DNA from 2 places in the Lysinibacillus sp. FW12 genome. Region 1 is predicted to be linked to the other one. Evidence: riboswitches for the same ligand, from Rfam matches in the RefSeq annotation. Region 1 holds a riboswitch; the other holds the start of a gene.
The links. A riboswitch is a leader RNA that binds a small molecule or an ion and turns the genes downstream of it on or off. The one in region 1 is predicted to bind cobalamin.
Positions count from the first base shown of each region.

Region 2: linked by a shared signal. The riboswitch ahead of SJW71_RS09815 ((2Fe-2S) ferredoxin domain-containing protein) and the one ahead of SJW71_RS03350 (FecCD family ABC transporter permease) in region 1 are both predicted to bind cobalamin.

Region 1 is NZ_CP139094.1:642,607-646,026, reverse strand. Features, by position in the region: gene dapF (diaminopimelate epimerase) at 1-161, opposite strand, end outside; gene SJW71_RS03355 (heme ABC transporter ATP-binding protein) at 210-1,001, opposite strand; gene SJW71_RS03350 (FecCD family ABC transporter permease) at 1,007-2,053, opposite strand; cobalamin riboswitch at 2,198-2,386, opposite strand; gene SJW71_RS03345 (biotin transporter BioY) at 2,530-3,126, shown strand; gene SJW71_RS03340 (YdhK family protein) at 3,249-3,420, shown strand, end outside.
Region 2 is NZ_CP139094.1:1,924,277-1,927,696, forward strand. Features, by position in the region: gene cbiQ (cobalt ECF transporter T component CbiQ) at 1-305, opposite strand, end outside; gene SJW71_RS09805 (energy-coupling factor ABC transporter substrate-binding protein) at 311-583, opposite strand; gene SJW71_RS09810 (energy-coupling factor ABC transporter permease) at 585-1,331, opposite strand; cobalamin riboswitch at 1,476-1,659, opposite strand; cobalamin riboswitch at 1,904-2,086, shown strand; gene SJW71_RS09815 ((2Fe-2S) ferredoxin domain-containing protein) at 2,233-2,604, shown strand; gene cobJ (precorrin-3B C(17)-methyltransferase) at 2,609-3,420, shown strand, end outside.

The DNA.
Region 1 (3,420 bases):
GGTTGAATAATAATTAATCCATCCGAGCCAATGCCTGTATGGACATTTGCTATCTTTTTAGCTAATTCACAAAAGATATTGTCATTATAATCATACCTGAAAAGATCAAGATAAATATAGCTGTTGCCAATACCATGCATTTTCGTAAAGGCTATTTTCATACATTCACTCCTTGTAAAGGATGGTAGATGTATAGACTTTTAACTTTCTTATGATTGGTTAACCTTTTTGGCAAATTGCTCTGGAACATATGTAAGATAAGGCTTACCAGTTAGTGGATGTATTTGAATATCAGCAAAAACATGAAATACTTCCCGTAACAACGTTGGAGTAAGTACTTCTTCTGGCGTCCCATGACAAACTATTCGTCCATTCTGTAAAACGTAAATTTGATCACAGTACATTGCTGCGATATTTAAGTCATGTAAAGCCGCGACTACAGTTAAATGTAGAGTTTGAATTAAGTCCATAAGCTGGAGTTGATGCTGTATATCTAAATGATTCGTCGGCTCATCTAATATCAATACCTTAGCTTGTTGTGCCAGAGCACGTGCAACCATTACGCGCTTTTTCTCTCCACCGGAAAGAGAGCTAAAGCTTCGTTTCTCCAAATGTGAAATACCAGTTTGTAGAAGAGCATCTGCCACAATTCGGAAATCTTGTTCTTGATCAAGCTCCAATAGTTTTTTATGTGGCGTTCTTCCCATACTGACTAAATCATGTACGGTGAAGTCAAATAAAACAGGTGTTTCTTGACTAACAACGGCTAAATTTTTAGCAATCGATTTACTTGATTGCTTTAAAATATCTTGTTCGTTTAATAATACCGTACCACTTTCCGGTTTTAGCAGACGATACATATTTTTTAGCAATGTGGATTTGCCGCTACCATTAGGGCCAATGAGTCCAACAAGTTGTTTTTCTTTTATTTGAATACTTACTTCATGTAGTATACGCTCATCGTAAATGGAGAATGATAGCTGCTTTGCTTCTAATGTCATATAAGTTAGTCTCCTTCACCGAAAGAATAATTGTTACGACGGAGTAGCCAAATAAAAAATGGTCCTCCACAAAAGGCCGTTATAATACCAATTGGCATTTCTTGAGGTGCGATGATTATTCGGGCAAAAGCATCTGCCCACACTAAAAAGATTCCTCCAATTAAAGCACTAATAGGTATCACATATTTATAGTTTGACCCCACAATTAACCGAACGATATGTGGAATGATTAATCCCACAAATCCAATAGAGCCACTGACTGCGACAAGTACACCAGTTAACAACGAAACAAGTAAAATGAGCTGAATACGAAATTGCTGTAAATTAACCCCTAACGTTACAGCTGCCTCTTCCCCTAGTAATAATAAATTTAAATTTCGATAGTGTAGCCATAGTAGCCCAAATACGAGGAAGAATATGAAAGCCGGGATTACAATATTATTCCACTTGGCTCCAGCTAGACTCCCTAGCATCCAAAACATAACAGCCTTTAAAGCCCCTTCTTGTTTCGACATCATCAAAATGAAATTGGAAACGGCCGTTAAAATAAAGGACACAGCCATCCCCGCCAATAACAAGCGAAAAATTGAGACACGACCACCAACTCGTGATAAGAAAAATACGAGCGCAATGGCAAGTAATGACCCTAAAAATGCAGATACAGAAAGAGCATAGATTCCTAAAAATGAAAAGGCACCTAAAATAATTACTGAGGTCGCTCCAACAGCTGCACCTGACGAAATCCCTAATATATAAGGGTCAGCAATGGAATTTCTCACAAGTGCCTGAATTGCTGCCCCAGCAATAGCTAGACCAGCTCCAACAATAGCTGCGAGTAAAACACGTGGTGCTCTTATTTGCCAAATAATGATTTCCTGTGAGCGACTCCAGTCTTGCTCTATGCCATTTTGTATAATGGGGATTTTAGAAAGAATAACTTTCCATACATAGAAGGGTGTAACTGATACAGACCCAACCATAACGGCTATTGTCATAGAAACGATTAATACGAAGAAAAGTATTAAGGAAAAAAACATAAATTTTTTATTCATCCGTTTAAAGCTCCTACTAAGTATTGATGGATGAAGCAATAAAAAAAGGTATTCCATACGAAAATACGCATAGAAATACCCTAGATTAAACAAAGTCAGAAAATATCCAGCTATTGTCCGTAATTGCTTGCATCCTCGTGGGCATTACAGGTATTACTAATGGCAGGTCTCCTGGCTTCGAATCAGCATCCTATAATGGCCTTCCCATACTAACACAGTGGCAAAAAATATTATAAGACTCCTCGTTACAGTTGCGGGACAGCGTCGGACTTCCACCGACTTCCCTTTTAAGTGACATTCAAAAAATATCACACCAATAGTACTTAAAGTTATAAAATTGTGACGATTCTATCATACATTTTTATAATTAGTTAGTCTACACTATAATTGAGTTAACTTAAAATTAAAATAAGGTTGACACAATTATATTCGTTTTTTACACTAGCAGTAAGAAGGTTTATAACGAGGTGAAATTTATGGCTACTGCTACACAACAGAGTCATCATAAATTAAGAACTATTGACATTACCTATATTGGGTTATTCTCAACACTTATGATGATAGGGGCTAATATTACCTCCTTTGCCCCATTTATGATGGTGGGTGGTGTACCGATTACACTACAAACGTTTTTTGCTATTTTAGCAGGACTGGTTCTTGGTAGCAGAAAGGGTGCGCTCGCCTGTACAGTTTATATGTGCATAGGATTAGCAGGAGCGCCTGTTTTTGCTCGTTTTGGTGGGGGAGTTGGACAAATTTTAAGCCCTACCTTTGGGTTTATTATTACATTTATTGGAGCAGCATTTGTTGCAGGACTAATTGTAGAACGAAGTGCAACAAAGAAAAGCTATATTGCGGCAGCGTTAATCGCAACTGCGCTTAATTATTTCCTAGGGACAAATTGGATGTATTTTGCCTACAAACTATGGGCAAGTGCACCAGAGGTCTTTTCATATAAACTAGCTTGGCTCTGGATGATCCCCCCACTACCAAAAGATTTTATCTTAGCGATTTTCGCTGGCATCCTCGCCTATCGATTACAAAAAACATTGAAAATCATGCCCATTCAATAAATAATTCCTCACATCTTTCTTGTTAGATGAAAGATGTGATTTGATTTTTGGTAGTAGATCATGTCCATTATTTCTGCACATTTATTTGCTACAGTATTAGCAAATAGTGAGGAGGATATGACATGATATTCAAACAAAAATGGTCAATGGCACTACTATCAGTATTAGCTTTACTTACTTTATCTGCTTGTACGGAGGATCAAACGAAGCCTGCGTCTACATCTAATCATACGACTGAAGAAATGGATCATTCGACAATGAACCATTCAAGTTCAGGCGAAGTACCAGCTACAT
Region 2 (3,420 bases), 1.3 Mb from region 1:
ATCCACGTGAAAGACCAAACATGCGCAGGTAAGACAGTGGTTGAAGGTGTAATAGCTAGTAAAATGGATACGAGACTCGTCAGCAAGAAAAAAGCTGGTAGTAATAGTAATTTAATATAGTATTTAAGCGGGATTTTCGCACCTATAATGATAAAAGCACTCATTACAAAAAATGTAATGAGTGAAAGACCTTCATCTTTCATGATAAGCGTTACTAGAAGTAGTCCAAGTGAAAAGATCATTTTTTCAAGTGGATGAACGAACGCTAGCTTATTGAGGTAGGCATATTTATCAATGAGCAACATGTTGGTTAACCTTCTTTATGTTTGCCGCGCATATAGCCAATGAAGTAGCCAATAAAACCAGCACCAATAGCGGCTTGTAGGACGAATAATAAGCTTTCGATTTCACCACTTGGCGGCTCCCATAAGCTGTCGAACCACGGTTCATATTCTGCATCGATTTCTCCAATAGCAGCTTCTGCTTCTCCATCAGCACCACCAAATTCTGCTCCTTTTTGGATGAACAGTGGGATGATGGCTAACAGCACTACAATCACTAATAGCAATACATTACGTTTCATTTTAATGTGCCTCCTTTGTAGAGAAAACACGTAAAGTTTTTAATTCGCTGACATTGTATTTTTTCAAGAAATTCATCACAATGACTGTTAAAATTCCTTCACTAACGGCTAACGGAATTTGTGTTAAGGCAAAAATTCCTGCGAACTTTGTAAAGGATGCCATAAAACCTCCAACCTCTGAAGGGAAGGCTAGTGCTAGTTGGACAGAAGTCACAATATATGTACCTAAGTCACCAAGCATAGCGGCAAAGAAAACGGCAAGTGAAAATGACAACCCTATTTGTTGAGCCCCTTTAAAAACAAAGTAAGCAATAAACGGACCGACAATAGCCATAGAAAAGGCATTGGCTCCTAAAGTAGTGATACCACCATGCGCTAATAGTAATGATTGGAATAATAACACAATCGTCCCAATGACACTCATTGCTAAAGGTCCAAATAAAACTGTTCCAAGTCCAACGCCAGTTGGGTGGGAGCAGCTCCCGGTAACAGAGGGGATCTTTAAGGCCGATAGCACAAAAGCAAAGGCTCCTGAAAGCCCTAAGAGCATTTTTGTTTCAGGGTTTTCTTCCATTGTTTTTCGAATGGAACGCAATCCTAGAATAATAAAGGGAGTCGTGATGACCCACCAAAAAATGGCCCATTCAATGGGTAAAAAGCCTTCCATGATATGCATAGCAAAGGCCCGGTTTGGCACGATTAACAAGGCCAATAAAAAATAACTAAGTTTCCACCATGAAAATGTCAAAAGCTTTCCTCCTAACGATTAGTTTTTTAAGAATGTAGCGTGCGTAAAATAAAAAAGCACTTCTCCGCTGCTGGAAAAGTGCATAGCTAAAAAAAGCAAATCATTCTCATCTGCTAAGCCGCACACCTATCCTCGTAGGTTGAAACGATCACCTTTTTTTCGGCAGGTCTCCTGGCTCTAGTTCAACACTTTATAGGTCTTCCCATCATTGGACAGTGACATTATCTATAAAGCTCCCTATTACAGTGGCGGGACCGCGCCGGATTCAAACCGGCTTCCCTTTTAAGTAAAATGGCAAGCATTTTACACCGAAAAAACATAAAGTTGTGAGATTTCACGACAAAGTGTAACATAAATTTCCATAATTGTGCTAGATTTTTTTATATAAAAATTTTTAATTGCATATCCATATAGAAAATTTAGATAGAAGTAAGGAGAACTTAGTTTTTTAAAGAATAAGATTCGAGCAAAATTGATAAATTTGTCATAAATTTTTAAAGAAATATTGAAATTTTAAAATAATAAGATATGATAGAGACAGTTTTCTAAACAATTGAAGAAGATAATAAATTTCATATAAAACGTCAATAAGTGCTCGAATAGCTCGAGATAATAGGGAAATTGGTGAAAATCCAATACAGCCCCCGCTACTGTAATAGCTGATGAATTCGCAGGTACCACTGGTGAAAACTTGGGAAGGTGCGATAGTAAAATGAAGCTTAAGTCAGGAAACCTGCTTATTTGATTGTGCATGCAAACTTTTCGGAGGGAGAAGTTGAAGCGAGAGCGAGTACCTGTATTTTATTCTATTCGTTTTTATTTGGCTTCTACAAAACCTTTACTCTTCGTTAAGAGTGAGGGTTTTTTCTTTTTCCAGAAAGCAAATGAGGGGAGACAGAAGATGACAACATGGAATTTAGAGGGGATGAAAACACATCTCTTTATTTGCAATGGCAGTAGCTGCATGAGAAAGGATGCTGAGGAAATTACCTTAGCCATTCGAGATGAAATACAGCGACAAGCACTCGATCAGGAAATACATACGACAAGAACGCGCTGTAATGGACGATGCAAGGATGCTTGTGTAGTCATCGCCTATCCACAAGGAAATTGGTATCGAGTGCCATCAACAGAGCATGCAAGAATACTCGTACAAGATTTACATCATGAATCATTATACAACGAACATGTCTTTACACTTCGGGAAGGTACATTACAGCGTACAGCACAAACGACAGCCATTAAAGGGATCGAAAAGGTGAAAGAGGGGTAACAGCATGGCGCAAAAAGGGAAAATTTTCGTAGTGGGCTTTGGACCTGGAGATTTTAAGCATATTACGACACGAGCAGTAGAGGCTTTACAACAAAGTGATATGATCATAGGCTATAAAACCTATGTAGAGCTTATTCAAGATTTAGTCAGTGCAAAGTCTATTGTCAGTACCGGAATGACAGAAGAGGTATCACGTGCTCAAGAGGCTGTTCGTCAAGCAGAATCAGGCAGCATCGTCTCCGTAATTTCGAGTGGGGATGCTGGCGTCTATGGTATGGCGGGATTAGTGTACGAAGTGTTAATCGAATTAGGCTGGACAGAAGCTACAGGCATTGAAGTAGAAATAGTTCCTGGTATTTCAGCAATCAATTCATGTGCTAGTTTACTAGGGGCTCCGATTATGCATGATGCTTGTACCATTAGTCTGAGTGATCACCTAACACCATGGAATTTAATTGCAAAGCGTGTCGAGGCTGCTGCAATGGCTGATTTTGTTATTGCTTTATACAATCCTAAAAGTGGTAGGAGAACAAGACAAATTGTAGAAGCACAACGAATTCTCTTAGAATATCGCTCGCCAGACACACCAGTAGGACTTGTAAAAAGTGCCTATAGAGAACGTCAGGAAGTGACGATGACAACATTAGCAGAAATGCTCGAACATGATATTGGTATGCTGACAACCGTGATTATCGGGAATTCATCAACATTTTTCTATGATAATAAAATGATTACGCCACGTGGCTACCAGCGTAAATATACACTTGGGGAAGAAAAACAGCCATTACGACCACATCAGCGTTTACGTGAAGAAAA